DNA from 4 places in the Moritella sp. F3 genome. Region 1 is predicted to be linked to each of the others. Evidence: predicted binding sites of a transcription regulator. Region 1 holds the regulator's gene; each other region holds the start of a gene.
What was found. Region 1 encodes sigma-54, which starts transcription at its own class of promoters, with help from an activator protein. Its sites were predicted from a motif close to GTTGGCACGNNNNTNGNNT; they were not measured.
Positions count from the first base shown of each region.

Region 2: the regulator sigma-54 is predicted to act here: its motif matches at 4,481-4,499, upstream of norV (anaerobic nitric oxide reductase flavorubredoxin).
Region 3: the regulator sigma-54 is predicted to act here: its motif matches at 6,912-6,930, upstream of JFU56_RS14100 (PAS domain-containing sensor histidine kinase).
Region 4: the regulator sigma-54 is predicted to act here: its motif matches at 6,363-6,381, upstream of JFU56_RS08760 (NarK family nitrate/nitrite MFS transporter).

Region 1 is NZ_BLRL01000009.1:113,705-122,208, forward strand. It holds gene murA (UDP-N-acetylglucosamine 1-carboxyvinyltransferase) at 1-1,213, opposite strand, end outside; gene JFU56_RS15310 (BolA family protein) at 1,225-1,482, opposite strand; gene JFU56_RS15315 (calcium/sodium antiporter) at 1,809-2,777, shown strand; gene JFU56_RS15320 (KpsF/GutQ family sugar-phosphate isomerase) at 2,833-3,804, shown strand; gene kdsC (3-deoxy-manno-octulosonate-8-phosphatase KdsC) at 3,806-4,354, shown strand; gene lptC (LPS export ABC transporter periplasmic protein LptC) at 4,351-4,911, shown strand; gene lptA (lipopolysaccharide transport periplasmic protein LptA) at 4,934-5,395, shown strand; gene lptB (LPS export ABC transporter ATP-binding protein) at 5,411-6,136, shown strand; gene JFU56_RS15345 (RNA polymerase factor sigma-54) at 6,185-7,705, shown strand; gene hpf (ribosome hibernation promoting factor) at 7,737-8,024, shown strand; gene rapZ (RNase adapter RapZ) at 8,236-8,504, shown strand, end outside.
Region 2 is NZ_BLRL01000004.1:206,684-215,187, forward strand. It holds gene JFU56_RS09465 (Ig-like domain-containing protein) at 1-2,706, shown strand, start outside; gene norR (nitric oxide reductase transcriptional regulator NorR) at 2,806-4,374, opposite strand; gene norV (anaerobic nitric oxide reductase flavorubredoxin) at 4,548-6,077, shown strand; gene norW (NADH:flavorubredoxin reductase NorW) at 6,074-7,234, shown strand; gene JFU56_RS09485 (VOC family protein) at 7,317-7,739, opposite strand; gene JFU56_RS09490 (carboxypeptidase M32) at 7,783-8,504, opposite strand, start outside.
Region 3 is NZ_BLRL01000008.1:5,069-13,572, reverse strand. It holds gene fliI (flagellar protein export ATPase FliI) at 1-363, opposite strand, end outside; gene JFU56_RS14125 (flagellar assembly protein FliH) at 363-1,163, opposite strand; gene fliG (flagellar motor switch protein FliG) at 1,191-2,234, opposite strand; gene fliF (flagellar basal-body MS-ring/collar protein FliF) at 2,227-3,936, opposite strand; gene fliE (flagellar hook-basal body complex protein FliE) at 3,959-4,288, opposite strand; gene JFU56_RS14105 (sigma-54 dependent transcriptional regulator) at 4,423-5,814, opposite strand; gene JFU56_RS14100 (PAS domain-containing sensor histidine kinase) at 5,819-6,874, opposite strand; gene JFU56_RS14095 (sigma-54 dependent transcriptional regulator) at 7,041-8,504, opposite strand, start outside.
Region 4 is NZ_BLRL01000004.1:40,129-48,632, reverse strand. It holds gene pstA (phosphate ABC transporter permease PstA) at 52-1,698, opposite strand; gene JFU56_RS08770 (ABC transporter permease subunit) at 1,726-3,936, opposite strand; gene JFU56_RS08765 (glycine cleavage system protein R) at 4,154-4,657, shown strand; gene JFU56_RS08760 (NarK family nitrate/nitrite MFS transporter) at 4,844-6,304, opposite strand; gene JFU56_RS08755 (PstS family phosphate ABC transporter substrate-binding protein) at 6,640-7,617, opposite strand; gene phoR (phosphate regulon sensor histidine kinase PhoR) at 7,877-8,504, opposite strand, start outside.

The DNA.
Region 1 (8,504 bases):
CAATAAATTCATAGCCACGATCGATGTGATAAATACGCTCAACCGTTGTCTCGCCTGTCGCAAGGAAACCAGCGATAACGAGACTTGCAGATGCGCGTAAGTCCGTTGCCATCACTTGTGCGCCAGTCAAACTATCAGTATCACGGCAAATTGCTGTATTACCTTCCAGCTCAATGTCAGCACCCATACGCGCTAATTCAGGCACGTGCATGAAACGGTTTTCAAAAATCGTTTCAATGATCGTTGATGTGCCTTTCGCCACTGTATTTAATACCGTGAACTGCGCTTGCATATCCGTTGGGAAACCAGGGTAAGGTACAGTCTTGATATTTACTGCTTTTAATTCGCGGCCTTGCATATCAAGTGTGATCCAATCATCGCCAGTCGTGATTGCAGCGCCGGCTTCTTCAAGCTTAAGCAATACAGCATCCAGTAACGAAGGGTCTGTTTTATGACATGTGATCTTGCCACCCGTTACTGCAGCAGCAACAAGGAAAGTACCCGTTTCAATACGATCAGGTTGTACTGCATAAGTACCACCGTGCAAGGCTTCAACGCCTTCAATCGTTAAGACATCAGAACCAATACCAGTGATTTTAGCACCTAACGTATTTAAGAAATTAGCTAAATCAACCACTTCAGGTTCTCTCGCTGCATTCTCAATAGTCGTGATACCTTCAGCAAGGACCGCTGCCATTAATAGGTTTTCAGTACCCGTTACGCTAACCATATCCATTAAGATACGCGCGCCTTTTAAACGGCCATCAACGCGAGCTTTAATATAGCCTTCTTCAACGTTAATGTTTGCTTGCATCATTTCTAAACCATGAATGTGTAGATTCACTGGGCGAGCGCCAATTGCACAGCCACCCGGTAAAGAAACATCTGCAGTCGAGAATTTAGCCGTTAAAGGACCAAGCGCTAAAATTGATGCTCGCATGGTTTTAACTAATTCATATGGGGCTTTTTGACAGTTAACCGTACCAGCAGTGATAACAACATCACCCTCTGCATTACGCTCTGCTTGCGCACCCAGTTCACGTAACAACTGTAACGTGGTTTTAATATCTCTTAATTCTGGCACATTCTTAAGAATGATAGTTTCATCACTTAGTAACGTTGCAAATAGAATCGGTAGTGCCGCGTTCTTAGCACCCGAAATAGTCACATCGCCATTTAACTGACAAGGACCTTTAATTAAAAACTTATCCATTCTAATCCAGCCTAAGAAGGTAATATAAATTTACGTTCGCGAATCCATTCTTCAGGTGTGTATGCCTTGATGGTTAACGCATGAATACTATTTGATGCAATTTGCTCTTTTAATGGCGCATAAATAGCTTGTTGTTTTTTTACACGGCTCATACCGACAAACATCTCGGCGACAGCAATAACGTCGTAGTGGCTGCCTTCACCTTTCACGTGTAATTCCTGGAACGTATACTCATTTTCCAGCAATGTTTTTAATTCTTGAATATCCATAATACTAAAATCCTGTAATGCCGCCATTCTAAGCCAAGTTAAAAACTCTACATGCCACGATCGCAAACTGACTAAAACGATAGAGCAGCATGTTTAGTTTTAAGTGAATGACGTTCTAAATGAGAGAATCGCGCTTAAAACTAAAGTATTAAAATAGCCCAGTATTCTAAAAGCAATCGCTTTAATACACAATCCAAAACTATCACTAAGTCACGATTTTTAGGGCGTGATCATTCGATAGTCGACAAGATTTAACAATTTAGCTTTTCTTTCCGTTAAAAAAGACCGAAAATAGTACTCTTTTTTATCAACTTTTTAATTGGCCGATGTTAACTACAAATATTATTATTTTAATTCTGGGATTGATTGGACTTGTCATCAGTGCCGATAAATTCGTCTATGGCGCTGCTGGATTAGCCCGAAATCTTGGTATCTCACCGCTTATCATTGGCCTTACTATTGTAGCGATGGGTTCATCTGCACCAGAAATGATGGTCGCTGTATCGGCATCGCTAAATGGCGCTCCCAATACGGCAATCGGTAACGCGATTGGTTCAAACATAACCAACATAACCTTGGTTTTAGGCTTAACCGCATTATTAAAACCCTTACTCGTCGGCTCTGCAACCATCCGTAGAGAGATCCCGATGGTATTAATTACCACGATACTTGCCGGTGTTGTGCTTTGGGATTTAAAACTAGAAATGTATGAAGGTGTAATTTTATTATTATTATTCTTCATTACGATTCTAACGTTAACAATTTTAGCATTAAAGCGTCCAAGTGATGATCCGATTGCCGACGAACACAATGATGACGTACCTGAAGGCGTGCCAACTTGGAAAGCAGTGGCATGGTTAATTTTCGGTATGATCGCCCTGCCTGTTAGCTCTAGCTATCTTGTCGATTCAGCAGTCGTGATCGCACAATACTATGGCATGAGCGATTTAGTTATCGGCCTGACTATTATTGCGATAGGCACGAGCTTACCAGAACTTGCAGCATCAATAACCGGCGTTTTAAAAGGTGAAGATGACCTGGCAATGGGGAATATCATTGGGTCTAACATCTTCAACATTTTAGCCGTATTATCGTTACCAGGTATTTTAGCACCAGGTATGATTGATCCCGCGATTATTAGTCGTGACTTCTACTACATGCTCGGCGCAACGATCGTGATGCTATTAATGGCCATCGGCTTTAGAGGCCGTCCAGGTCGTATCAACCGTATTGAAGGTGGCGTGCTATTGGCTGGTTTTGTCGCGTATCAAGTTATTATATTTAGTAGTATTTAGTCATTATTGCTATTCTAGGCTAAGTATCAAATCGTATATTTATTAGGAAATAACCATGTCGAGTCAGTTCAATTATTGTCAAAGTGCGCTTAATGTCATTGAAATAGAAGCCGCTGCGATCACGCAATTAGGTCAATATATTGATACGACCTTTACAGGTGCTTGTGAGTTACTTATCGCCTGTAAAGGCAAGGTTATTGTAACCGGCATGGGAAAATCAGGGCATATTGCTAACAAAATTGCGGCGACACTCGCCAGCACCGGGACGCCAGCATTCTTCGTGCATCCCGGTGAAGCCAGTCATGGCGATCTGGGCATGATCGAACGTGAAGATGTGGTCATCGCCCTCTCAAATTCAGGTGAGTCTGATGAAATATTAGCACTGTACCCAGTATTAACCCGTTTAAGCATACCGATCATTGCGATAACGGGTAACACCAATTCAACCATGGCTCGTGAAGCAACCGTTAGCTTATGTGTTAAGGTCGATAAAGAAGCTTGCCCATTAGGATTAGCACCAACCTCGAGCACCACTGCAAGCTTAGTCATGGGGGATGCTATTGCCGTCTCTTTACTTGAAGCGAAAGGTTTTACAGCCAATGATTTTGCCTTATCTCACCCAGGCGGTAGCTTAGGTCGTAAGTTATTACTGCGTATTTCCGACATTATGCATAAAGGTGACGGCATACCAAGCGTACAACAAAACGAAACGATTTCTGATGCCTTATTAGAAGTGTCTCGAAAAGGCCTAGGGATGACCGCTGTCACGAACGCCGATAAGCTGGTTGGTATTTTCACTGACGGTGATTTACGTCGTATTTTAGATGCACGTATAGATATTCACCAAACCCCTATCAGTGCAGTAATGACCGAAAGGTGTGTTACTATTAATGAACATATATTGGCTGCAGAAGCCCTCGCCGTCATGGAAAATAAGAAAGTTAACGGCTTAATTGTTGTTAATGAAAAACAAGAACCAGTCGGCGCCTTCAATATGCATGACTTACTACGCGCAGGTGTACTATAAAATGATCAACACGTTATACGGTCCAATCTCACAAGATATTTTAACTAAAGCAAAAACATTAAAGCTGCTTATTTGCGATATAGATGGTGTTTTTTCTGATGGTCGAGTGTATATGGGTAACGATGGCGAAGAGCTGAAAGCATTCCATACCCGTGATGGTTTTGGGGTTAAATCGCTACTTAATGCAGGTATTGAAGTCGCGGTCATCACCGGCCGTCAATCAACGATTGTCGCTAACCGTATGCAAGGGTTAGGGGTTAAGCACGTCTATCAAGGCCAGGACAACAAAGTCGTTGCCTTTAACATGCTGCTTGAAAAATTAAACATATCACCAGAACATGTAGCCTATATTGGTGATGATGTTATCGATTTACCGGTAATGAATCTATGTGGGCTCAGTGTTGCGGTTGCAGATGCACACCCATTAGTCAAAAAAGGTGCTGATTTTAGCACCTCTATTCGCGGTGGTTTTGGCGCAGTAAGAGAACTCGCAGACCTGATCTTATTAGCGAAAGGGATTTTAGACCAAGCACAAGGTACTTCGGTATGAATCGACAAAATGTAGGAATAGTAATCCTCTTTTTGTGTGCCCTTGGGATATGGCGATTTTTTTCGCCTAATGAAGAAATAACAGCACCAACATCAACCGAATATCAACCTGATTTTACTGCACAAGTTCTCCGTAGCGTTGAATTTAGCCTTGAAGGAAAAATTATACGTCGCACTTTTGCAGATAGCATGGAGCATTATGGTGAGTTAGGCATGACAATGTTCACTAACCCCGTTATCATCCTTTATGATGAAAATGCACAAGCGACGTGGAAGATCAAAGCTAAAGAAGGTAACTTTAGCAGTGAAGATGTCGCCATATTACGCGATGATGTTATCATCAAAAACATGGCTAAAAATGATTATATCGATGTCATCACAACCAGTTATTTACAATTAGAACTCGCCGAAAATTTGGTGCGTAGCGATCAATTAATTACCATTACTGGCGACTTGTTTAATCAAACAGGCATTGGCCTGGAAGGTGATTTAAAACAAGAATACATGACAATCCTTAAGCAAGTTGAAGCGATTTATACTAATGATGAAAAAATATAAAGTTTTACTGTTAACATTATTCATGAGTAATTCAGCACTCGCATTAGAGTCTGATTTCCAAGAAAATGTTGTCGTGAATGCCAAACGTCAAGAAGTGTTTATTAAAGAGAACCGCGTTATCTTTTATGATAATGTGGTGGTAACTCAAGGCACTATATTAATTCATGCTGATAAACTAACGGTATTAAGCTCTAACGGCAAAGGCACCGAAGTAATGATAGCGACGGGGAACGTAGCTACTTTTTACCAAGAACTAGATGACGGTAAAAAAATTAACGCTGAGTCTAACGAGATCCGCTATGAACTTGGCAAAAAACGCTTAACCTTGTCAAAGAATGCCCGTTTACGCCAAGCTGATAGTGAAGTTAAAGGTGACAAGATCATCTACCAAATTGATAAACAAGAAATGATAGCCGAGAGTGGCAAAAATGAATCCGATCGCGTGATCACTATTTTCACTCCTGAAGACACCAAAACTAAGTAGAGTAAGTAAATTCATATGGCGCGTTTAAAAGCATCACACTTAGCAAAAAGTTACAACAAACGTAAAGTGGTTTCAGATGTGAGTCTGGAAGTTGAATCCGGCCAAATTGTTGGCTTACTTGGGCCTAATGGCGCAGGTAAAACCACTACCTTTTACATGGTGGTTGGCTTAGTAAAGCGAGATCATGGACAAATCTTCATCGATGACCAAGAATTAACCCATGAGCCTATGCATATTCGCGCACAGCAAGGTATTGGCTACTTACCACAGGAAGCCTCTATTTTTCGCCGCTTATCAGTAACAAAAAATATCATGGCTATTTTGGAATTACGCACAGAATTAAGCCGTTTTGAACGTGAAGAAAAATTAGAAGAATTATTAGAAGAATTTCATATCACCCATATCCGCGACAGTTTAGGTATGAGCTTATCAGGTGGTGAACGCCGTCGTGTAGAGATTGCTCGCGCACTCGCTGCAGATCCGAAGTTTATCTTATTGGATGAACCATTTGCTGGCGTAGATCCAATTTCGGTTGGCGATATTAAGAAAATCATTCAGCATTTACGTGACCGCGGTTTAGGTGTGTTAATTACCGATCATAACGTACGTGAAACGCTTGATGTATGTGAACATTCATATATTGTTAGCCATGGACATTTGATCGCTTCAGGTACTTCTGAAGAAATTTTATCCAATGAAAAAGTAAAAGAAGTATATCTTGGAGATCAATTCCGACTATAGTTTGATATTGATATTTAGCCGCATTAAGGAAGAGAGAGTAGTCGTTAGATGAAGCCATCATTACAACTTAGGATGAGTCAATCTCTGGCAATGACGCCACAGTTACAACAAGCGATTCGATTATTACAACTATCGACCTTGGAGTTACAGCAAGAGATCCAAGAAGCGCTAGATAGCAATCCACTATTAGAACAAGAAGATCCTCATGAGTCGCCCGCTAACGACGCAGATAATCATAACGCGCATGATGACCACAACCATGATGCTAATAATGATGCAGCGCCGACCGATAGCAGTCAAATTGAAGTGGGCGATGCGCTTGCCAGTGAATCGATGCCCGATGAACTACCCAATGACAGTAACTGGGATGACGTTTACACCCCACAAATACAAAACCACAGTAGCGGCAGCGCCGGAATTGATGGCCTAGATCAAGTTTACCAAGGTGAAACCAGCGAAGGTTTATACGAACATTTGATGTGGCAAATGGAGCTAACCCCTTTTTCTGACATCGATCACGCGATTGCAGTCGCAATTATTGACGGTATTGATGATCACGGTTATCTCACTCAAACTTGTGAAGAGATCCTGAACAGCGTTGATATCGACCACCAAGAAGTGGACGCTAACAACGATGCCAAGATTGAATTAGACGAAGTCGAAGCGGTACTAAAACGTATTCAGCACTTTGATCCCATCGGCGTAGCAGCACGTTCACTGCAAGAATGTTTATTGATCCAACTCCAACATTTACCTAAAAATACCCCTTGGTTAAGCGAATGTCAGCAAATAATCCAATCTCATATGGATTTATTAGGCAATCGCGACTACCGTCAATTAAGCCGTAAAACAAAATTAAAAGAACCCCAGCTCAAAGAGATCATGCAATTAATTCAGAGCTTGGAACCAAGACCAGGCAATGTCATTGATCAAACAGAAGGGCTTTACGTTATACCTGACGTGTTAGTAAAGAAAAAAAATAATCAATGGGTGGTAGAGTTAAATCCTGACATTGTGCCAAGATTAAAGGTGAACAATGAATATTCTAATCTTTCGACAGGTAACCGCAACAGCAGCGATGGGCAATTTGTTCGCACCCACGTCCAAGAAGCAAAGTGGTTTATTAAAAGTTTAGAAAGTCGTAATGACACCTTACTAAAAGTGACAAAAAGTATCGTCCAGCGACAGGTTGATTTTTTTGAGTATGGTGATGAAGCCATGAAACCTATGGTACTCAACGATATTGCCGAAGAAGTTGAGATGCATGAATCCACGATATCACGTGTGACGACGCAGAAGTTTATGCATACCCCACGTGGGATCTTTGAATTGAAATTTTTCTTTTCAAGTCATGTAAGCACGGACAACGGTGGCGAATGTTCATCAACCGCTATCCGAGCATTAATTAAGAAATTGGTCGCGGCAGAAAATGCCAGCAAGCCATTAAGTGACAGCAAGATTGCTGATTTACTTGCTGATCAAGGTATCAAGGTCGCTCGACGTACTATTGCAAAGTATCGAGAAGCACTGAGCATACCGCCATCTAATCAGCGCAAGAGTCTATTATAGGACTCACCTAACCTTCATAAGGGAGACGTATATGCAAATTAATTTAACAGGTAGACATGTAGATATTACAGATTCACTGAAAGATTACGTTGATAGCAAGTTTTCCAAATTAGAACGACATTTCGATCACATAAACAATATCCACGTGATCTTAAATGTCGAAAAATTACTGCAGGTTGCAGAAGCAAAAATACATTTAAATGGGGGGGAAATTTTTGCCGTACATGAACATAACGACATGTATGCTGCAATTGATGGCTTAATGGATAAACTCGATAGGCAGGTCATTAAACACAAAGAAAAATTAATTCGCCATTAATTTTAGCCCCACAACAAATAACCTAAAGGAAAACCACTTTTCCTTTAGGTATTACTTTAAGTATTAATAACGCTGACATAATTAAAACATATCATATCCACACCAATTACGGGATAATGAGCATTCTTTTATATTGCTACAGCTTTAAAATTAGCAACCTAATTTTAGCTATGGTAACGATATATTCGCTGCGCAGATATGGGGACAGAACATGAAATTAATAATCGTCAGCGGCCAATCAGGATCCGGTAAATCAATTGCTTTACGGGTACTTGAAGACTTAGGCTACTATTGTGTAGACAACCTACCTGTTACCTTGCTCCCACAGCTACTACAAACCTTAAATGAAAAAACTGAAAAAGTGGCTGTCAGTATCGATGTACGTAACCTCCCAACTGACAAAAAAGAATTAAATGACATTATTACGGCGCTAAAAGCCAGCACCGACCTAACCAGTTTATTCCTCGATACCAATAAAGC
Region 2 (8,504 bases), on a different contig from region 1:
GTGACTGAAAGTAGCTTTTCGATAGACCCTAATAATCCACCGACAAATGGTTTCGCTTTTAAACCAACACAAGCACTGAAACCTGGTGAGCAATACACAGTCACCTATACCATTGGTTTAATTAATGAAGCGGATGGTAATACGGAACTGATAGCGGAGCGTACAGCGCAAGATCCGCTCACCTTCACCACTCGGTTAGCGAAAGATTCTGCTATTTTTGCTTTGGATGCGGACGGTTTTTTCCCGAGCGATGAATTACCGTTTACGACGTTCACAACATTACGTCTACGCATGACCAATGACATTGATACTAAGACCTTAGTGGCTGGTGATACGTTTAAATTTCAAAAAGTAGGCACAAGTGAGCAAATTACCGGTGATTTGATTACCAAAGGTCGTTATGTCACTTTTGATCCGGCGATTGATCTTGATATTGATGCAAGCTATGAACTTATCGTCAGTGATGGCGTTAAAGACTTGGCTGGTAACAGTTTTGCGGGCTTAGAGAAAACCTTCACGGTATTAGATTCTGGCGAGCATGCATTTAAACCAATGAACGTCACCATGAATGATAATAACCAGGCATCGCCTTATTCTGGTGAACTGACCAATGCAGTAACGATTAAGTCGGTACTGATTGGTGGCAATGATACGACCTATGTTGACTCCGATTTAGTGACTGAACTAGCTAATTTAGGTAACTTTGATGACGCTGCGCCATTGGTTATTCGTAAAGGTTCTATTTTAAATAGCTCAAGCTTAACAGTGAAAGTTGGTGGTGAATTTCCGACTGGTTTCGATACCGGTAATATTCGGATGACTAATATTTCTGATGCCACGGGTTATTTAATTAATAACACCAGTTCTGATCATAAATATGCACCAAAGCAACTACACCTGCTCATGGATGTTGCTATGACTACCGATGGTTATGATGAAGGCGGTAAGTTAAATGGTAAAGCCAATGGTGGTTTAAGTCAGAATATTATGCATCTTGAATTGATGGGCACTGTGCGAACGGAAGGCGCGGCGATGATTATTGATGCGGTTAGTGAAATTGATGTGAAGATCTTAGGCGTTGATAATGCTTATGCGCAAGTATCATTCCACATGGAATCGTATACCGCTGATGAAACACCTGCGCCAGCTGTCGATATTCAAGCTCCTCAATTTCAATCTGCTTATCCGGGTGAGAGCATTACTCACTTTAGTTTAGGTGATAATGTTACGGTTACTTACAACGAACCACTTGAGTTATCGTCACTCCAGAACCTAGTGCTTAAAGATGAAAACGGTGATGCTGTTGAGACGTTTATTTCACAGGATGGCTCGTCTATCGTGTTTGATCCTATAGCAAGTTTATCTGCGGCAACGGATTACACCATCACTGGTAGTATTAAAGATTTAGCGGGTAACTCTGCATATGTGCAGCAAACATTTACCACGCCCTATAAAGCTCAAGCATTAAGACAAACATCGCCTATGGTTGAAGGTGCTGTTCCTGGTTACACTTGTGCTTTGGTTGACGCCAATTATGCTAATGATATTGCGGGTCGTTGTGCTGGCGGATTAGCTGATGATGATAAATTTAATATCTTTAGTTTACAGGCCGATCGTGACATCTTTATTGTTTTTAGCCAGCCAATCGACAAAGCAAGTTTAATACTGGGTAATAGCTGTAATAGTGGTTCATTCCGCGTCGAAGTTGTGAATAACGCTGGTGTTTGTCAGTCAACGGTACCGGGTGTGATGAAGTATGATAATAAGATCTTAACCTTCTCGCCAATGGATAATTGGCAAGATCAAGGTGCGAATGTTTATCAGTACTCGTTAATCTCACAGGATAATGCCACGCAAGCGCAAGTCGATTGTACTAATGGCTCTGCGATCTGTAGTGAAGCCGGTTATGCATTACAGACGACATTATTGAAAGAGTCGAGTGCTGAAGACCAAGGCGGTCCTGATATCCGCATTCCGTTTAGAGCTGCTCCTATCGATAAATTTGTATTTAACCCACTGATGATGCCGACGACGGATAGTAACCGTGATTACCGTTGGAATGAAGGCGCTGAAACGCTTACCAGTAACTATGCCAAATTAAGAGTTCAAGAGGGCAGTTTTGGTGGTTTACTGACAGCTGCTCAAACGGGTTGTGCTATTGGCACTAGCTGTGATGAAGATTATTCGAAGACTTTTATTAGTGCCTTTATGCCAACAGAAGTGGGGGAGTACGATGCTATTAATAATCGTATTCCAGTAACTATTCATGCTCAGCAGATGATCTCGTCAGATGTTTATGTACAAGCTAAATTAATTGGTGTTATCAATTCTGATACCCCGACGGGCACTATGATTATGCGTCCGCGTTACCCTACCGTTGATGGTAAAACAGTGGTGCCAACGGGTTATATTATTTGGAATGAAGAGACGCAGCAACTTAACTTTATTATTGAACTTAATGTATATATGGATTCGCCAAATATGCATGTAACCTTAGATTTATCGCATAACTTACACAGTTATCCAATCACGATGGATCTGCAAGGACCTATTGAGTTCTTAGATGATGGTCGTATGGAGATTAGTTTAAGTAATAAAAATAATATCGAGATTGATGTCAGTATTGGTGGTGGGAGTGCAACAATGACGCTTGAGCTCGTACCTGGTGCTGTTTCACTAAGACAGATATCGTTACCGATGAAGTAATGCTTGAATCGTTATTTAGATAATAACTAAAGGCCGCTCATTTTATTAATCGTAATGCGCGGCCTTTTGCTATTTCAATTTCAACCAACTTTTTCATTATTAATTTTTCAATGCTATTCGCTTAGCTAAGCGATGTAAATTGCCCACATCGATAGAAAGCTGTCTTGCAGTTGCAGCCCAGTTATTATTATTTTCTTGCAGTGCATTAGTGATTAACTGTCGTTGAAATTGTTCCGTTGCTTCGCGTAAATTATCCACGGGCATATTTGTCACTGCGAGTGCCGGTTGGTTTATCACATCTGTTACTTCAAATGGCGAATGCTTAACGTTCACATTATCAACTCTAAAATGCGCAGGTTGCAGTATCACTAATTCATCTTTCGCTTCTGCTTTGGCAAGAATAGCCGCACGATTAATGCTGTGTTCTAATTCGCGAATGTTCCCAGGCCATGGATAACTCATCAGTGTGTTTTGGCAAGCTAAACTTAAACTCAAATGGCTTAATTGCAACTTGCTGCGACAGCGTTCCATAAAGAAACCCGCCAATAATAAAATGTCCTCACCGCGTTCGCGTAAAGGCGACACCATAATGGGAAAAACACTCAGGCGATGATAAAGATCAGCCCTAAATCGGCCAGCAAGGACCTCTTCTTTTAAGTCTTTATTGGTAGCCGCTATGATACGTGTATCGACTTTTAAATTACGGTCATCACCAATACGTTGTAAATCACCATATTGTAGAACCCGCAGTAATTTTGCCTGTAAAGTCAGGGTTAACTCGCCAATTTCATCAAGAAATAGCGTCCCTTTATCGGCTAATTCAAATTTACCGCTACGGTTACTAATAGCACCCGTGAAAGCGCCTTTAACATGGCCGAACAATTCACTTTCAGCGATGGATTCAGGCAATGCAGCGCAGTTTAGATAGACCAGCGGTTTATCTGCTCGAGATGATTGCTGGTGGATTGCCGTTGCGACTAGCTCTTTACCTACTCCCGTTTCACCTAATATGAGCGCGGTCATGTCAGTACTAGCAACAACGCTGATTTCTTTTTTTAAGGCGTTAATTTGCGCTGATTGACCAATAATTTCAGTGTTACTTGGTGGTTGATGTGTAGCTGGATCTGACTCGGTCATGGTGCCTGCGACTTTTTCCAGTTTATCCATCAATAACGCAATGTTAAGTGTGGCGGCTGCTAGTGCGCTAACGGTACGTAACTCATCATTGCTGAAATTATCAAACTGGTGAGGGTTAAAACCATCGATAGTAAGGGCACCAATCAGGCGTTGATTGGCCATTAAGGGTAAGCCTACACACGCATGTACATGCAGATCACCTTGATGCGAAGTAATAAGGGCATCATAAGGGTCGGGCAGGTCGCTGTCTGCTGGGAACCTGACGACATCACCCGCTCTGGCAATCGCCTCTAATCTTGGGTGTTCATTGATATTAAATTGCCGACCTAACACATCTGCGCTTAGGCCATTAATTGCTAAGGGCTTGAAGTGCTGCCCTTTAAACTCTAATAGTGCTGATGCATCGCAGTTGAATAGCTTGCGCATGGTTGTTAATAAGCGCTCGAAGCGATCTTGACTGGAGATATTAGTCGTTAAATCTAAGGCGATATGGATAAGGTCTTTAGTATCATGCTGCATAGTCATAATCATATAAAATACTGTCTTATCGACAGTGTATAGTCATAATGACTATGTGTAAAGGAAGTCATTATGACAGTGTTGTTTTATTATTTTCTATTAAATCAACTGGTTAACTATTGGCACACTACGTGCAATTAAAGAGGTATATAAAATTTATTATTATTGTTTAATTGGGATTTAAAATGACTATACATGTAAAAAATAATATCTCTTGGGTTGGGCAGCGTGATTGGGAAGTACGTGATTTTCACGGCACTGAATTTAAAACTGAGAAAGGCACAAGTTATAATAGTTATCTGATTCAAGAGGAAAAAACGGTATTAATCGATACGGTTGATCACAAGTTTTGTTATGAGTTTATCCAGCAATTAGAATTAGAAATTGATCTTAATAAAATTGATTACATTGTTATTAACCACGCCGAAGAAGACCACGCAGGTGCACTCGCTGCCTTGTTAAATAAAATTCCTAATACACCGATTTATTGTACCGAAAATGCCATTGATTCAATTGTTGGCCACCATCACCAGCCAGATTGGAATTTCAATGTCGTGAAGACGGGCGACAGTTTAGATTTAGGTAATGGCAAGCAGTTGGTGTTTATTGAAACACCCATGTTGCACTGGCCTGATAGCATGATGACGTATATGACAGGGGATGCAGTACTGTTTAGTAACGATGCATTCGGTCAGCATTATTGCGATGAACGTTTATTCAATGATGAAGTTGATAGCAAAGAATTAATGGATCAGTGTCTGCGCTATTATGCCAATATACTTACGCCATTCAGTGCGTTGGTTACCGCTAAGATCAAAGAAGTATTAAGCTTTAATTTACCTGTTGATATGATTGCAACAGCACATGGTGTGGTATGGCGCGACAACCCAATTCAGATTATTGAGCAATACCTAACGTGGGCAGATAAATACCAAGAAGACCGTATTACTATTTTCTACGATTCAATGTCGAATAATACCCGGATGATGGCAGATGCCATTGCCCAAGGTATCCATGAGGTTGATAGTCAGGTTGCGGTGAAAGTATTTAATGTGGCGCGTCATGATAAAAATGAAATCTTATCCAATGCCTTTATTTCTAAAGGGGTGTTAGTTGGTTCTTCAACGATGAATAACGTGATGATGCCGAAAGTCGCAGGCATGCTTGAAGAGATCACTGGCTTACGCTTTAAAAATAAAAAAGCCGCTGCATTTGGCAGTTATGGCTGGAATGGCGGTGCTATTGACCGCATCGAAAGTCGCTTAGATGACGCTGGTTTTGAACGCTTCGGAAGTCTTAAAACGAAGTGGCGACCAGACGGTAAAGCAATATTAGCATGTCGTGAATACGGTCGTATGATTGCCAAAGAGTGGGCACTAACAAGCGCGCCTGTCGCAGATATATCTGCACTTGCTGCAAATCAAACTGTTCAGGATCAAATCGTACAACAAGCAGTACAAGAACCTGCAGTAGCATCACAGCAGCAAGCGACTACAAAGTCGATACCTGAAAACCCAGTTGTTCAATTTGATGTTGATAGCTCGATGTTATGTACAGTCTGCCAGTGGGTTTATGAGCCAGCGCAGGGTGAGCCGAATCAAGACGTCGCCCCTGGTACAGCATGGCCAGATGTACCGGAGTACTTCCTTTGTCCTGAGTGTGGTCTAGGCAAGGATGTATTCGAAGAGATAAAAACCAAGAAGGCGGTAGCATGATTGATGGTAATGAAAAATGTATTGTCATTATAGGCAGTGGTTTTGCTGCCTATCAATTAGTTAAATCAATTCGTCGTGCAAATCAAGAACAAGCGATAATGATCATTACAGCGGGCAGTGGTGATGATTACGTTAAGCCAGAATTGAGCCATGTATTTAGTAAAAAACTCACAGCGCAAGACATGGTCAAGCAAAGCGGCGCTGACTTTGCGGCTGAGCACAATATTACCTTGATGAAAAATACCTGTGTTGATGGCATTAATCGCACCGAAAAAACGGTGAGTTGTCAGGGAATCGAAATCGCCTACGAAAATTTAGTACTGGCAACTGGCGCGCAATCATTTTTGCCCTTTGTTGATGGGGATGCGGCTAACGACATTATTACCTTGAATAGTCTGGAGGAGTATCAACAATCACAAGCTAAATTGGCTGCGGCTAAATCGGTATTGGTGGTTGGTGCGGGCTTAGTGGGAACTGAAATCGCGATGGATTTAGCCATCGCCGATTATAAGGTGATATTAAGTGATCGCGCTGATGCATTATTACCAAGCCTATTACCTGAATTTGTGTCATCTCAGCTTTATCAAACGATGAGAAAGCAAGGGATTGAGTTACAACTGGGTAATGAACTCAGTTGCATGACTAGAATAGAGACTGGTATTGCGGTTAGCTTTAAAAATGGGCATTCCACCATGGTTGATATCGTGTTGTGTGCAGCAGGTCTAAAACCTAACACGGCATTAGCGAATGATGCGGGGTTAGTCGTTAATCGCGGTATTGTGGTTGATAAACAGTTAAGCACAAGTGATCCGCATATCTTTGCCATTGGTGATTGCGCTGAAATAGAGGGTAAACATTTAGCGTTTTTACAACCGATCATACTCAGTGCAAATGCGTTAGCGAAAACCCTCACCGGTTCGGTGACCGAGGTGATGCTTCCTGCAATGTTAGTTAAAGTGAAAACACCGCTATATCCAATCCAGCTTAGCGGCAATACCACGGCCAGTGACTCGCGTTGGCAAGTTGAATTGACTGCATCGGGAATGACGGCAAAGGCGTTTGATCGTGATGAAGTATTGATGGGGTTTGTGGTGACGCAAGCGAATATGCCTGAAGCGTTTAAGTTATTACGCTTGTTGCCTAAGGTGATGAACTGATATAACCATTGAACTATGCATTCTAAAAAAACAGCAGGTTTAAATTATAAACCTGCTGTTTTTCTCTCGCTAAATTGACTTATTATACTGTTCTCGATGCCATTGGATGAGTCGAACTAAGTTGGAGTAAGTCCCACAAATTACCATACAGGTCTTCAAATACCGCAACCGTACCATAATCTTGTTCTTGTGGTTCTCTGATGAATTTTATGCCATCAGATACCATTCGATTATAGTCTCGCCAAAAGTCATCTGTACTTAAAAACAGAAACACACGACCGCCGGATTGATTCCCGACGAAATCATCCTGTTCAGGTTTAGACGCACGCGCTAATAGTAAAGTGACGCCATTAGAACCGGGTGGTGAAACGACTACCCAGCGTTTATCTTGTTCTGCTTGATATGTATCTTCAATGAGTTCAAATTTTAGTTTATTGACATAAAAATCAATTGCTTCATCATAATCTTTAACAACAATAGCAACGTGTATTATTGATTGTTTCAATCTTGTATTCCTTCATATTCAAGTCGATAATTTTAACTTAATCTCACTTTAAGTAGCGGTTTTCTAAATGACGTCTAAAGTGCAACGGGTTTAATGTTTCCCCCGTTGCTTGTTTGACTAAATCATTAGTGCTTAACAAAGACGCATTTTGCCAAATGTTGGTTTTAAGCCAAGTGAAGATTGGTGATAAGTCGCCGCTAGTAATGATTGCCGAAACATCCATCTCTTGCTTAATCGTCGTCATAAACTGCGCTGCATACATAGCGCCTAGTGTATAAGACGGGAAGTAACCAAAGCTGCCGTCGGTCCAATGCACATCTTGCATGCAACCATTACGGTAATTTCCTTTCGTATTCACGCCTAAATATTGTTGCATTTTAAGCGCCCATAATTCAGGGATGTCATCTACTTCGATATCGCCATTCATTAATGCTTGTTCAATTTCATAACGCAGCATCACGTGCGCAGGGTAAGTCACTTCATCGGCATCAACACGGATGAAATCAGGCTTCACGCGGGTATAACACTGGCTCAGGTTCAGAGGGTTATAAATAGTGGTATCTGTGCCACCGAATGCTTGTTTAATTTCAGGTGTTAGTAAGGTTAAAAACTCTTCGCTACGACCTAATTGCATTTCAAATAACAGACTTTGGCTTTCATGAATACCCATTGAACGCGCTTGGCCCACAGGTAAGTGGTTCAATGCTGTTGGTAGCCCTTGTTCATAACGCGCGTGACCGGTTTCATGAACCACACCCATTAAAC
Region 3 (8,504 bases), on a different contig from region 1:
TCCGGTAACAATCTCGCCTTTACCGTCAATCGGTTTACCTACGCCATCTAATACTCGTCCAAGTAATTCCATGCCAACCGGAATACCTTGGGTTTCATTGAGGGGAGTTACTTTTGCACCAGGAATAATGCCCGTGACTTGTTCGCTGGGCATTAGAAATAATTTATCACCATCAAACCCAACAACCTCTGCATCCATCAAGCCATTATCGGTTTCAACGGAACACAAGCTGCCAATGGCTGCGCGGCAACCGACAGCTTCGAGCGTTAAACCGACCACGCGCGTCAGCTTGCCTGCAACAGTGGGCTTATTCGCCAACGAATCAGTTTTTAATTGTTGTAATCGACTAAGGAGCTCGGTCATTATGCACCCGGTTTATTGGCAATAAGGAATTGACGCATCATCTGCTTGATACGCTGTTCCATTAATAGTTCTACCGACGATACTTCGTTATTAATAACCAAATCACCTTGCTTCATCATCGGCTCTGAGATTAATACCCAACCACGTTTCGCACATTCTTCTGCGGCATAGTATTCATTAATCACGGCTAAATCATCAGGGTGTAATGTAATGGTAATTTTTTGTTCAAGCACAGGTAACGCCGCTAGTGCGAGTTTTAATGTTTGTAGCAAGATATCGTGATTAAAAGTGACTTCGGTTTTAATTAACTCTTCCGCTAAACCAGTAGCGACACGAATTAATTCACTTTCGACTTCACTATTAACGGCAGCTAAAGGGGTATGCATTTGCGTTTGCAATTGTTCCCAAGCTGTCGCTTTTTCTAGAATTTGATGCTGACCTTCTGCCAGTCCTTGCGCGAGACCTTGCGCAAGCCCTTCAGTTTCGCCTTGGCTAAGTCCTTCCGCTGTACCACTGGCTAAACCATCTTGATAACCTTGCTCTTTTCCTTCAGCAAAACCATCGTCGTAAGCCGCTTGACGTATTTCGTCAAGCTCCTCAGCCGTCATCGGTTGAGGCTCAATCTCTTCAACAGACTCGTGACTCTGTTTGCCTTCATACCAGTCATGCTTCATACCGAGTGCATTGGTATTAAGTGCAGCCGCTTGGGTATTCTCAAATTCCGGTAAATACCAATCTTCGATTTGGTGTTCATCAGAACCTTCAAAAGCAGGCATATTGTGTTTTAAGCTCTCAGTCATCGGGATATTCCATCAACGGTCATGTGCTTACAAGAAGTCATCACCACCGCCTCCACCGAGCATTATTTCACCACTGTCAGCTAAGCGACGAGCAATAGACAAGATCTCTTTCTGAGCCGATTCAACTTCACTAACGCGGATAGGTCCCATCGCTTCAAGATCGTCTTCAAGCATTTCAACTTGACGTTTCGACATGTTTTTGAAGATCTTATCTTTCAGCTGATCATCCGCACCTTTCAGTGCTTTTTGTAACTGTTCTTGTGATACTTCACGTAGTAAAGCTTGAATACCACGGTCATCAACATCGATAAGGTTTTCGAATACAAACATAAGGTCTTGGATCTGCTGACTGATCTCTTCATCTGACTCACGAATTGCATCCATTAACTGACCTTCGATATTGGTATCAAGGTAATTCATAATATTGGCAGCAGCTTTCAGGCCGCCCATCTTCGCGGCTTGTGCGCCAGATTGACCAGCAAACTGTTTCTCCATGATCTCGTTTAATTCATGTAGTGCCGCAGGTTGTACTTCTTCTAGATTAGCAATACGCATCATTAAGTCGATACGCACCTTGTCTTGGAATTGCGATAAGATCTCAGCTGATTGCTCAGGCTCTAAATAAGACAGTACAATAGTTTGGATCTGCGGATGCTCATTATGAATGATATTCGCTACCTGACGTGCATCCATCCATTTCAATGAATCAAGTCCTTTCGCGCCACTGCCCATGATGATTTGGTCAACAAGGTTACCAGCTTTGTCTGCGCCGAGCGCGGCTGTTAAGGCGTTACGAACGAAGTCTTCACTGCCCACACCAATATTAGTGAACTTTTGGATATCATCAATAAACGCGCGATGTACACCCGCCACTTTAACCTGAGAAAAATCTTTCATCGATGCCATCGCCATACCCAAGCGCTGTACTTGTTTTGGCTCTAACTGACGAAAAATAGTCGCCGCATCATCTTCATTCAAACTCAACATTAAGATCGCAGAACGCTCAATGCCCGTTAAGGTACTCGCATCAAACTTCTCGACCGTTGCTACTTGTTTATTCGAATTAGGCATCTTCTATCATCCATTCTTTTATTACTAATGCAGTTAAGTCAGGTTCGTTGGCAACCAATGCGCGAACGGCTTCTAGTAAATCTTCATCTTTATGTAAGTTCGGTAATTGTAAATGACCACTGCGCATCGCAAAGTCAGTATCACCATCGGTATCCGCGGTAAGCAACTGCATATCTTCATCATTTTCAATCGCGCTAATACCTAAATCTAGATCTTCTGTGCTTTCTTCTGGTTCGTTGTTAATTAAACGCTTAATCATAGGACGAATAATCGCCATAATTAATACCACGATCACAATCAGACTTGCGACGATACGCACGGCGCGCCAAAACCATTCTTCTTCCCAGATAGGTAAATCAGCCATCGCCGCTAATTCCGGACGATTAAACGGTATCGCAACAACTTCTAAGCTATCACCACGATTAACATTGAAACCAACACCACCTTGTAATACGCGGCGAATATTAGCAATTTCTGCTTGGCTACGCGGTTCTCTTACTAAGGTACCATCGGCACCAGTACTGTTGATGTAGTCGACCGCAACCGAGACACTTAAGCGCTGGATAACACCGCTTTGTGATTTGGTATGGCTGATCGTCGTATCGAGTTCATAATTTCGCGTTGATTCTTTTTGTGACTGACCAATAGGACGGGCGGCCGCATTAGCTTCGCCAGCCTCTTCAGGAATGTCGGCATCTAATGGCGGTTGATTGGTTAATGCGCCAGGGATACCTTGATTACCATTACCGATCGATTGGCGCTCAAGTAACATTTCACTGCGTACTGCCGGTAAATCAGGATTAAAACGTTTTTGAGTTTGCTCTGTTACGCTAAAGTCCATCGACACATCAACTTCAGCGGTATAGTTACTCACCCCTAATATTGGGATCAGAATTGAATCTATTTTTTCACGGTACTCACGCTCATGATTTTTGACCATCTCAAATTCGCGGCGACCTTTCGCAGCTAACATGTCTTGACTACCCGAATTCAACAGGCGACCATTTTGATCTGTTAATGTCACACGTGTCGGTTCTAAGCCTTGGACGGCAGAAGCAACTAACTGCACCATAGAATCAATATTTTCTTGAGAAATAGCACTGCTATTACGTACTGTTAATACAACCGTTGCACTGGGTTTCTTTTCGCGTTTAGCAAATACATTTTCTTTCGGGATAGCGAGTAGTACTTGTGCTTTAGACACGTGCTTAAATTCTTCTAATGCACGCGATATTTGACGTTCACGGCCGAGTTTTAAACGCTCACGTTCAACCCGCTGACTGACACCAAAGCCCATATCTTTCATTAAGATATCGTCACCTTGTAATTCTGCAGTGGCTAATCCAGAACGGCGTAAGTTAAGTTTAATGTCTTGATATTGTTCTGCTGGCACAGACACAGTATCACCATTAATTTTATATTCTACTTTCTGTTGATCTAAAAATTCGAGTGTTTCAATAAGCTCTGCTGTTTGATACGTGCCTAACGGACGCATTTCAGGCTCTTTACCCCAAAGTAAAATAAAGACCACTAAAGTTAGCGAGATAGCTAATGCTAAGATGAGAATAATTTGGCGTAAGACATCAGAGTTAGAAAAAAAGCCAAATGCAGAGCTTTTTTGTTCGTTTTCATCTAATTGCGCTAAATCGTTACTCATATCGCTATTGTTTGCGATACCTGTATTTGAAGCTGTATCAGCCACAGCAGTACTCCTTTACCCGAGATTAAACAGGCATGCTCATTATTTCTTTATAAGATTCGATCAGTTTATTGCGAACCTGCACCGTAGCATCGAAAGCCACCCCAGATTTTTGCGATGCTATCATAACATCACTTAGGGATACACTGCGATCCCCTTGATCAAATCGAGTGCGCAAATCGCCCGTATTCTGTTGTAATCCGTTCACATTATCCATTGCTTGCTGCAACATATCACCAAAATTAGCCGATGTCGTGCTCGGTGCTTTTACCGCGGTTGGATCTGTTTCAAATTTAGTCGCTTGTAACGACATGCTTTGCATTTCAGAGTAAAGGTTGTTGGCTGCGATATTCATGGATTATCCTTGGTTGTCATATTTTTGACCTACTCGACTAATTTTGTCGCTAATCAAGTAAAGCAATTGTTATGCCAACAAAAAAAGGCCGCAATTTCAATGAATTGCGGCCTTTAAATAACATCTAACATTAATTAAGCGGGGATTTCAATTCCTTGCTCACGCATTTTTGCTAATTTATAGCGTAAAGTACGTGGACTAATACCGAGTTTTTCTGATACGTCCTTGCGCACGCCGTGACAACCAATCAAGGTTTCCAGAATAATTTGATATTCTTGCTGACGTAATTCATTACCTAAAGGTTCAGTTGGCATTGTCACTCTGCGAACTGGAGTTTCAGTCTTAACCTCCAGTTGTGGTGCCACGCAATCATCCATTGATAAGGTGAAATCGGCAGCAGTAAAATCTTCTAAAATCAAATCTTCAGTCTTAACTTGCCCATCAACCGCTAAAATCATCGCTCGTTGAATAACATTGTCTAATTCACGGACATTACCTGGCCAGTGATAAATCTGTAATTTCGCTTTTGCACATTCAAGTAATTCCAATGTTGGCATATTATTTTGCTTACAGTGTAGTTTTAATAAGTGCTCGGCAATCGGCAGAATATCGCCTTTACGTTCAGTTAGTGGTAACCAAGCTAATGGAAATACATTTAAGCGATAATATAAATCTTCTCTGAACTCACCGTTCGCCACAGCTTGCTTCATGTTACGGTTACTGGTGGCAATAACGCGCACATTTAATTTAATCGTTTTACGGCTACCGAGTCGTTCCACTTCACGTTCTTGTAATACCCGTAATAATTTAACTTGCAGGGCTAAATTCATCTCTGATATTTCATCAAGCAAGATAGTACCGTTCTGCGCTTGCTCAAACTTACCAGGACACGCCTGGATAGCCCCTGTAAATGCGCCTTTCTCGTAGCCGAACAACGTCGCTTCAAGCATATTATCAGGGATCGCAGCACAGTTAATTGCAACATATGGGCCATCGAACCGCATCGAATTATCATGGATATAACGTGATAATACTTCTTTACCTGTACCACTTGGGCCAGTCACCATCACAGTCGCATCTGATTTAGCCACTTTACGCGCCAAATTCAACAACTGCTCGGTTTTTACATCGCCATAGCAAGGTGTACGTTTAACTTCTTTTTGTGGCGGTACATAACGACCAACCTGATTAATCAATACTTCAGGTGAGAACGGCTTACCGATGTAATCCACAGCACCACTACGCATTGCTGTTACAGCGTCATCTACTTTGGCATACGCTGTCATCAACAACACAGGTAAATCAGGATGCTTTTGTTTAATATTGTGTAGTAATGTTAACCCGCTCATACCGCCCATTTGGACATCGCTCACGACCATATCATAGGTTTTTTTACCCAATGCAATCAGTGCGCCTTCGCCGCTATCAACTTCATCACATTCGTAACCAGCCATTAATAAGGTATCAACCAAGGCTTCACGAAGACCTAAATCATCTTCAACAACAAGAATTTGAGAATGGGACATACTATTATCCACCTATTACCATTGGTTGCGGTTCTGCTACGCGATGTAGCGGTACGATTATACTAAAACTACTGCCTTCACCTTCAGTTGAATCTAACTTCAAACGACCTTGGTGGGCTTTAACGACACTTTGCACCACTGCAAGGCCAAGACCTGTACCTTGTGATTTAGTGGTAAAGAACGGTTCTAAGATTTGTGCTTGCATATGCTTGGCAATACCGGGGCCATCATCGGTCACAACAATAGCCACGTCATCATCACCTGAACGGATTGCAGATATCGCTAAACTAGCGCCTTGACCACAAGCGTGCAGCGCATTTTGTATTAAGTTACCAATCGCGCTAGAAAGTGCATTGCGATTAGCTAAAATGAGTAGATCTGGTTCCGGTAGCGTCACTTGCATCTTGCTGCTCGTCTGCAACATCATCGCTTCACTGCCCGCTTGCACCTGGACTAATAGATTTTGTAGCGAAATCTCTTCAACCACTAAATCTTTACCAGTTCGCGCAAACAAGAGCATGTCATTCACCTGGTTTTCCAGATCATTAAGACGTTGAATAAGTTTGCTTTGAAAACGCTGTCTTGATGCCGGTGGTAGATTGGGGTTAGCCAGATTAGAACCATATAATAATGCTGCCGATAATGGCGTACGAATTTGATGTGCTAATGACGCGACCATACGACCCAATGACGACAATTGCTTCATGTGACTAACACGTTCTTGTAAATGGCGGGTATAGGTTAAGTCTGTCAGCATGATTAATTGCCCAGGCTGGGAACCAAGCGTGGTAATTGAAAGCTGCACTTTACAGCCATTCTTCAACGAGACTTCATGACCATCGTCTTCTTTCGGGGTAAACGCACGTTGAATAACATCCATCCAGCGGGAATCCATTAGCGGCTCACCAAGTAACTGCACGGCAACTTTATTGACTTCAATGACAATACCGTTGCCATCAAGAATAACTAACCCAGACGGCAGTGCTTCTACTAACTTTTCGCTACGATCTTTGTGTGCTCGTAATGCTGCTAATTCGCCGGGATAAGATTCTTGTACCATGGTAGTACTCCGCTAAAAAATTGACTCATGCGTAATAATGCATTTAGTGTGCCAATAAATTAAACTTTGTAATACCTTGTTTTAATTTACAATATTAAATTTAAAACGAAAAAAGCCCAACATAATGTTGAGCTTTTTACTTAGATATTCTGCCTGAGCCTTTTATTTAAGCTTCTTTTTGTAATCCATACTTACGCATTTTTTCAACCAAAGTGGTACGGCGCATACCCAGTTGATCTGCAGCTCGCGCGACTACATGGGTCTGTTGATCTAGCGCTTGCTTGATCATATCGATTTCAAATTCAGCCAACATCTCTTTCAGGTTAACCCCCGCTTCAGGCAAGCTACTTGGCATAGAGAAAAAGCCATCTTCTTGTGGCTCTTCTTCAACATTAGCAAAGATTTCATCGCTGAACATCGCAGAGATAGCATCACGCTCGGCCAACTCACTTGGCACATCATGACTATTCACCTGACTTTCACCCGCATCGTTATAGCGGTATTTCGCGGGTAAATCACCAAGATCAACGATACTGCCCGATGTCATGATAAGTAAACGCTCAATCAGATTCGATAATTCACGTACATTACCAGGCCATGAATGCTGCATTAACGATTCCATCGCCCGCTGGGTAAATAAGATCGTGGCATCATGTTCTACTTCGTGACGACGTAATAATTCTTGAATCAATAATGGAATATCATCGGGACGCTCACGCAGTGCCGGACTTTCAATTGGGAATACATTCAAACGATAAAATAGATCTTCACGGAATTCTCCGTCAGTGATCATTTTTTCTAAATTTCGGTGTGTTGCTGCAATCACACGCACATCGGCTTTAATTGCTTTACTGCCGCCCACGCGCTCGAAAACACGCTCTTGTAATACGCGTAATAGTTTTACTTGCATTGGTTGCGGCATATCACCAATTTCATCGAGAAATAGTGTGCCACCGCTCGCTAGCTCAAAACGACCTTTACGTGCAGAAAAAGCGCCGGTAAATGCGCCTTTTTCGTGGCCAAATAATTCACTTTCTAACAATTCAGCCGGAATAGCACCACAGTTAACGGGTACAAAAGGACCGTCGTTGCGTGATGATGCATCATGGATGGAACGCGCAATGACTTCTTTACCCGTCCCCGACTCACCTAGCACTAATACATTAGCGCCCTTGGTCGCGACTTGTGTGATTAAGTGACGCACACTTTGAATTGCATCGCCACGGCCCACTAATTGCTTAATAAGTGCTTTTGAGGCCGCTGGTGATTGACCCAACTTACTCGATACGCATTGACGATAAGATTGGCAACGTCCAAGTAGCAGTGTCAATTGTTGGTAAGATAAAGGCAATTCGATATGACCAATTAAGTTACCTTGCTCTGATGATTTACCTTCTGTGCCAAAAGTTAAAAACGGATTCATTGGATTGGCATCAAGTAACGCAGAGAAGTCCTTTTCTGAGTAACTGTCTGAAGAAACAATAACGCTGTTTGCAGCAAGATCGATCTTCGCACTAATGTCGAAATGAGAATCGTAACTCTGCCAGCCTTCGCCAAGAAAAGACAAGATCGTTTCTAAATTTTGTCTGCGTTCAATATTCTCATCAATTACAAAAACTGACTTAGTAGT
Region 4 (8,504 bases), on a different contig from region 1:
ACCTAACAGGTCCTGTCTATAAATCTACAAGCTAACCTAACAGTTAGAGGTCTATAGTTCTAAATTTTTGAATTTTTCGCGTAAATGGTTACGCACTGCAATTGCCGTTAAGTTTAGGCCGATAATAACCGTCACTAACAAGAACGATGTGGCATAAACTAATGGTCGTGCCGCTTCAACGTTTGGACTTTGGAAACCAACATCATAAATGTGAAAACCTAAGTGCATGAACTTACGTTCTACGTGAACATATGGGAAGTTCATATCAACCGGTAATGTCGGCGCGAGTTTAACTACACCCACCAGCATTAATGGGGCAACTTCACCAGCAGCACGTGCAACAGCAAGAATCAGGCCGGTCATAATAGCCGGGCTCGCCATTGGCACAATAATACGCCATAACGTTTCAAACTTCGTCGCACCCAGTGCCAGCGAACCTTGACGTAATGATGTCGGTATACGTGATAAGCCTTCTTCCGTTGATACAATCACAACTGGTAGCGTTAAGATAGCAAGCGTTAATGCCGACCATAATACGCCTGGCGAACCAAATACCGGTGATGGGGATGATTCAGGATAGAAGAGTTCGTCAATCGAACCACCTAACATGTAAACAAAGAAACCTAGACCAAATACACCGTATACAATTGATGGCACACCAGCAAGGTTAATTACCGCAATACGGATCATTTTAGTCACACCGTTTTTCGGTGCATATTCATGTAAGTAAATCGCAGCGACGACACCCAATGGTGTAACAATCACAGCCATCAACATCACCATGAAGATAGTACCAAAGATAGCAGGGAAAACACCGCCTTCGGTATTTGCTTCACGTGGGTCGCTCGTCACAAAACTACCCATGTTACCAAACCAATGCATAATTTTGCTGACGATACCCATATCATTCGGATAAGTCACTTCCAATACGTTGGATAATGGAATACGTACTTCCTCACCACGCATGTCTTTTACAATAACAGCGTCACGATTAGCTTGGTCACGATAACTGAATAATTGCGCTTCATAAATTTGATATTCAGCACGCAGTCCTTCAGATATCTTGCTGTACTTACTTTCAATTTCGCTAGTCAACTCACCTTTGAGTTCATAACTGCGTAGCTTTAAACGAATACGTTCTAACTCATAGTTTACTGAACTAATTTTACCTTTCTGTAGCGCTTGTGCTTTATCGTTTAACGCAACAGCACGGTCAATTAAGGTTTCTAATTGCATCGCAGAAGTTAACGCTTTCTTTGTTCCAGCTTCTTCGACAGCAATTGGGTAACCATAAAAATTACCATTATTGAAACGTTCAAACACAGCAACGGCAGCAGGCGTTGATTGTTGTGTGATAGCCGTACCCAATAACCAGCTGAAATCTAAATCAACATATTCACGGTTACCGGTTTTAACTAAAATACGCTCAACCGTTTCTAGCGTTGGATCAATCTTTACGCCAGCTTCAAGTAAACGTTGAATAGGCACGACTTCACGGTCGTAGATTTCACCAATAACAACACGACTCGAGCCATCTTCTAGCTGTACATTAAATTCATGTATCGCACTTGGCCAGAAGTAAGTCAGACCACGCCATGCGATCAACATTAACAAACCAAGTACGGCAATCAAACTTATGCTTACAGCACCACCTGTCATCCATATCCAAGGCGATCCTGAGCGAAACCAATTTTTCATTTTAATATCCTAGTTACAAGCCTTAGATTAAATAGCGCTGTATTTTTCACGTAAACGCTGTCTCACGAATTCCGCAAGAGTGTTAAATACAAACGTCAGTACAAACAGTACGAATGCCGCTAAGAACAGTACGCGGTAATGTGAACTACCCACTTCTGATTCAGGCATTTCTACCGCAATATTGGCTGCTAATGTTCTCATACCAGAGAAGATATTAAAGTCCATTACTGGGGTGTTACCGGTTGCCATTAATACAATCATCGTTTCACCAACCGCACGGCCTAAGCCCATCATCACGGCCGAGAAAATACCAGGGCTCGCTGTTAGCAATACCACTTTAACCAGTGTCTGCCAGCTCGTCGCACCTAATGCTAATGAACCTTGCGTTAAGTGTTTCGGTACACTAAAGATTGCATCTTCAGCGATTGAGAAAATAGTCGGAATAACCGCAAAGCCCATAGCAATACCAACAATCAGTGAGTTACGTTGGTCGAAACCAAAGATATCATTGATATAAGCACGCGCATCGCCATCAAATACTAAATCTTCTACCAACGGACTTGCTAATACCGATAAATAACCGACCAGTAGTAATACCGGTAATAGGATAATAACGTGTGCACCTTGTGGAACACGATTAACAAATGACTGCGGTAAGAAATGCCAAATGGCAGCGACCATGACGGCGGAGAATGGCAATAACACCGCGATCATCATGACCCCAGGTAAATGCATTTCCACAAATGGCGCTAACCACAGACCCGCAAGGAAACCAAGGATAACAGTTGGTAATGCTTCCATGATTTCAACGGTTGGTTTAATGACTTTACGTAAACCTGAGTTCATGAAGTACGCAGTGTAAATTGCACCGGCAACCGCGATTGGCACAGCAAATAACATCGCATAAAATGCCGCTTTAATCGTACCGAATGTAATTGGCACTAAGCTTAACTTAGGCTCAAAGTCGTCTGATGCAGACGTTGACTGCCAGATATAATCTGGTTCAGGGTAACCTTCGTACCAAACTTCTTGCCACAATGCGCTCCATGTTACTTCTGGATGCTCATTAGTGAGCTTGTAGAAACCAATACCCTGTTCTGATTCAACTAAAAATGCATTTGCTCGAGGAGAGATTGCAAGGTGTTGCAGTGAACCCATTTTCAGGTCTTGGTGTAATAATGTCGTTTCACCCGTGGTGTGGAAAATGCTTAAGCTATTATCCGCTCCCACAGTCATGAAACCTTTACGTGAGTATTCAATCGTAATATCGGTGACACTTGATTTTGCATCAAACTGACGGATCTTAGTAAACTTACGCTCACCATCTTTAGCCACTTCAAACCATTGACTTACTACGCCGTTGTCGTTACCAACCAATAATGAACTTGCGCCTGTCAGCAGTGCAACATGAGTCACATTCTGTTGATGTTCATTAATGTCGAGTACTTCAACAATAGAAATATCATCAGTATCACGAATATCGTAAATAGAGAGTTTGTTACCGCTACGCATAAAGATGAAACGGAAGTTCGGTGTTAGCAATACTTGCTCAACATCCATTGGCATTGAAGGCAGTTCGATTGTTTCGCTGCTCCACTCCAATTCTTCTGTCATGAAGTTTTCTTCCGCAACATAACGTAACAACACACCACGATTGTCGGCAGTGACAGCAACGATAGCTGCATCTTCACCTTCAACTTCAATGGCAATATGCTGTAATGCTTGGCCCTGGCTATCAACTTCAATTGGTTGTTCGCCAAATGGGAACTCAACTTGAGGTGTGATAAGACGCTTATCGCCTGGGTATGTAATGTCGAAATCTGCAGCTGCAACAATCGCATGACCATCACTTAAACCGAAAACGACAGCTGATGATGTTGGTCCACTTTCGCCAAACGACGCCGCTTGCTGTGGTAATGCATATTGCATCAACGCCACATCAGGGTTAGTGGTGTTAAAGAAGTTAATCCCTAAGTCACTATAACGGTAAGCAATTTCATTTTGCTCTTCCATTGCTAATGCGTAGGTTTTACCAGCAAAAGATTGGCTGTATTGTGCTTTTGATTCTATTTTAGCAGATTCAAAAACCGGATAAACCACATACAATAGATAGAAAAATATTAACAACAGTGTCATCAGTACAACACCACCGCCCATTTTAATACCGTATTCTGCGAGTTTATCTTTAAGTAAGCGCTTGCGGGAGCCCGCAACCGTTAAAGAAAACTGTTCAGCCATCTCTTCCTCGTCTTTAGCTGTAATTAATCACAACAGGATTATAGGGAATTTATATGACAGTTATATGACATCCCGCAACAACGTTAAATATATTCCACATTAGCTCGACTTAGCTCTGATATTGGGATAATGGCACTATATTTATGCACACTATTTGCATATAGTACGCCGCATAATTATAGTACGCCGCATCAAATTTATTACATAAGGCTTAATAATGCTTAAACAACTTATCGTAACGCTTATTGGTGATGACAAATCAGGTCTCATCAATAATTTATCGCGTGTCGTCGCTGAACATAAGGGCAATTGGTTAGCAAGTAATATGAGTGAGCTCGCAGGGCAATTTGCTGGCATTCTACAAATTTCAGTTGAAGATGAGTATTACCGTGATTTATGTGAAGCATTAAGCCTCATTCCAGGCCTGACCATTAATTTCGCAGAAGGTAAAGATCAAAATATCTGGCAAAAATCACCTTGTCTAATTATTCAAGACACAGACAGACCAGGGATTATTAATGAAGTATCTCAAGTGCTTACGCAGTATGGCATTGAGTTAAAAGCGATCACAACACATTGTAAAGATCTATGGCAATCTGATAATAATTGTTTTTATGCCAAGCTGAAGCTCGCGTTACCAGACAACCTAGATTTTGATAACTTTAATATCGCGCTGACAAAAATATCACCAACCTTAATTTCTGAAATGACAGAAGCCTAATTAGCAATTAAGGCACTATAAGCCTCGACATAAATAAAGTGCTAAATGTATAAAGCACTGCAGATATAAAATACAGCACAAACAAAACGGCGCCATTATCGATAAGATAATGGCGCCGTTTTTATATCATACTGTCACAATCAATAGTCATCAACCAGTCATAAATAGTGCACAACGTCAGTTCATTTATGACACATTAATTAATGTGACTTTACCGTCTTCATCTACTTCTGCAATATGACCTTTCGGCTCTTCCATTAGCAGTAATGCAATAAAGCCCACAATAGCGGTGATCGCAATTGCGTAGAAGAATACTTGCGTTGATACAATTGAATAAAGCGTTAAGTAGAATACTGCGCCAACGTTACCGTATGCGCCAGTCATGCCTGCAATCTGCCCAGTTAAACGGCGCTTGATTAATGGTACAGCAGCAAATACAGCCCCCTCACCCGCTTGCACGAAGAACGAACACGCCATTGCAGTCGCGATAGCAACTGCAAGTGACCACTCACCAGTGATTTGTGACATCGCATAGTAGCCAACCGCAAGGCCCGCTGTCAGAATCAGTAAGGTTTTCTTACGGCCAAAGCGATCACTTATCCAACCGCCACCAGGACGAGACATCAGATTCATAAAGGCATAAGATGCTGCGACCATCCCCGCTTCTGCCATGCCTAAACCGAAGGTTTCAGCAAAGAATAACGGCAACATCGAAATAACCGCAAGTTCAGAACCAAATGTCGAAAAATATAATACGTTAAGTACCGCGACTTGTTTAAACTTATAACGCTCAATCTCTGGTACTTCTTTCACAAAGATATTGCTGTTTACTTGATAGGTTTTCCAACAATCCAATACATACAACACCGCTAAACCAATATAAACAGCATTAGTGGTGGTGTCGGTGAACATATCGATCTGTAGCAGTTTCCACGCTAATAAGCCCAGCGTAAGATACATTGGTAACTTCATGAATAGTAGTAAATAGAAATCACCTTTACTGGTCACTTCCATTGCCCCACCTTTTTTAGGGCGGAAGTACGTCGCACCTTTCGGTGTATCAGTCACGTTAAAGTAGTAAACAAAACTGAATAGTAAGCTCATTAAACCAGTAATGGCAATCGCATAACGCCAACCATTTTCACCACCAAACAATAAAGCTACTGTCGGCAATGTGAATGCTGCAGCCGCAGAACCAAAATTACCCCAACCGCCATAAATACCTTCCGCGGTACCTAATTCATTAGCCGGAAACCATTCACTGACAATACGGATACCAACAACAAAACCCGCACCAATTAGACCCATCATGAAACGCGCGATAGCTAACTGTTCAAAAGTCGTTGCCAATGCAAACATAAAACACGGTATTGAACAGACCGCTAACAAGGTTGAATAGACAATGCGAGGGCCGTACTTATCGGTTAACATGCCTATAATAACGCGTGCAGGAATAGTCAACGCCACGTTTAGGATTAACAGTGTTTTGACTTCTTCTGTCGTGAGTCCCATGCTGTCTTTAATCGCTAGCATTAATGGCGCGGCATTAAACCACACGACAAAAGTAATAAAAAACGCCATCCACGATAGGTGTAATGTTTTCATCTTCCCTGAAAAAGACAATATGTTAAATTTTTCTTGCCCCATAAAAAATCCCTCTCCGATAATTAAAACTAAATATAAAATCTTTATCCTAATGAAGGTATTGCAACACTAATGCCAACTAATCAAACAGCATTGAAACAATTATATATCAACAACTTAAATTAATTAAATTTAAAACCATTAGACCGATAATGAAAAAATGCACCAAGATGGGGACTAAATGTGAGGAATGTATCATTTTATGAGCAATAGTTCTAAATTCAGCGATAAGCAAAATAGCGTAATAAAGAACTAAATAAGGGCGAAACTCAGCACGTCAGAATGCAAAAAGCCCGCTAGATAGCGGGCTTTGAATTTATTAACTTAAGTAAGTCGTATTACAGTGTAATACCTGCTTTCTTAAGGTCTTTTGTTGTTACTGAGTTAGGTAGTGGGATGTAACCATCTTTCGCTACGATCTTCTGACCTTGTTTTGATAACATCAATTTTAAGAACTCTGTTTGCATTGGTGATAATGCTTTGTTTGGGTTCTTGTTGATGTAAACATATAGGTAACGAGACAGTGGGTATTTACCTGATGCTGCGTTATCTAGTGTTGCATCAATGTAGTTAGACCCTTTTTTCGCTAGAGCAACTGCACGTACACCAGATGTCTTATAACCGATACCTGAGTAACCGATTGCATTCAGTGATGATGATACAGACTGTACTACTGATGCTGAACCAGGTTGTTCATTTACGTTATTTTTGAAGTCACCCTTACAAAGTGCTTTCTTCTTGAAGTAACCATAAGTACCTGATACTGAGTTACGACCGAATAATTGAATATCACGTTCTGCCCAAGAACCTTCTAGGCCTAGCTCACCCCAACGTTCAACACGCTTAGATTCACCACATTTTAGTGTGCTTGAGAAGATTGCATCAACATCTGCAATGCTTAAACCCTTAATCGGGTTATCTTTATGTACGAATACCGCCAGTGCATCAATCGCTACACGGATTGCTGTTGGCTTGTAACCGTAACGTTTTTCAAACGCTTCAATTTCTTTCGACTTCATTTTACGGCTCATTGGACCGAACTGTGAAGTACCTTCTGTTAGTGCCGGTGGCGCAGTAGAAGAACCAGCCGCTTGAATTTGTACATTAACACTTGGGTAAGTATGTTTGAATTCTTCAGCCCACAACGTCATCATGTTTGCTAATGTATCTGAACCAACTGTAGATAGATTACCTGAGATACCGCTTACTTTTTGATACTCTGGTAATTTAGGGTCTAGACCTGCAGCAAATGCGCTTTGTGAAGCGATTGCTGTCATTGAAATCCCTAATGCTACAACAATTTGTTTAATATTCATTTTTTACTTCTCCAAGTATAATGTTTTATTTCGTCTTAATGACTAATAATGTTTTTCATCTCGTTTCTGTGACTACAAGTATCCAAGAAACTGATGACAATAATATGAACGAAACATGACGGTTTGATGACAACCACCGATTTATACTAAATAAAAGTCAATCTATGACAAATAAAATACACTCACACCGTTCAAGTATAAATTAATGACAAAAAAAAGCCCATCACACAATGGATGGGCTTCAATCGTTATTATGACCTTAATGGCGTTTTACAGTCGTCACCAAAGGTAATGTAAAGCTAAAGCAGCTGCCTTTATTCACTTTACTGTCAATATTTAACAAACTGTCATGATTGGTCAATACATGTTTAACAATGGATAAACCAATACCTGAGCCGCCTGAATCACGCGAGCGCGCATCATCGACACGATAAAAACGCTCAGTTAAATGATGGACATGCTCGGCAGAGATACCATCACCATTATCTTTCACGCTAAATGAGCCACCAGCAGCGGTTTTTTTCCACTCCACGATAACCTCACCTTGTTCTGGCGTATAACGTACCGCATTATAAATTAAGTTAGACACCGCGCTGCGTAGTTGCGATTCATCACCCATGGCAAATAAACCATGCTCGATGTTAAACGTGACATTTAACGCTTTGTCTGCACCTAAAATTAATACCTCTTGCTCTAACATCGACAACATAAACGGTATATCAACTTGTTTTTCAAAGTCGACAGCCTGTGCTGCTTCAATTCGAGACAAGGCGAGTAATTGATTAACTAATGAATCCATACGTGCTGTTTGTTCAGACATGACTTTGTGCGCACGTAAAAACATCTTATCCGACTCATCCGGTTCCAGCATTTCCAGATAACCTTTT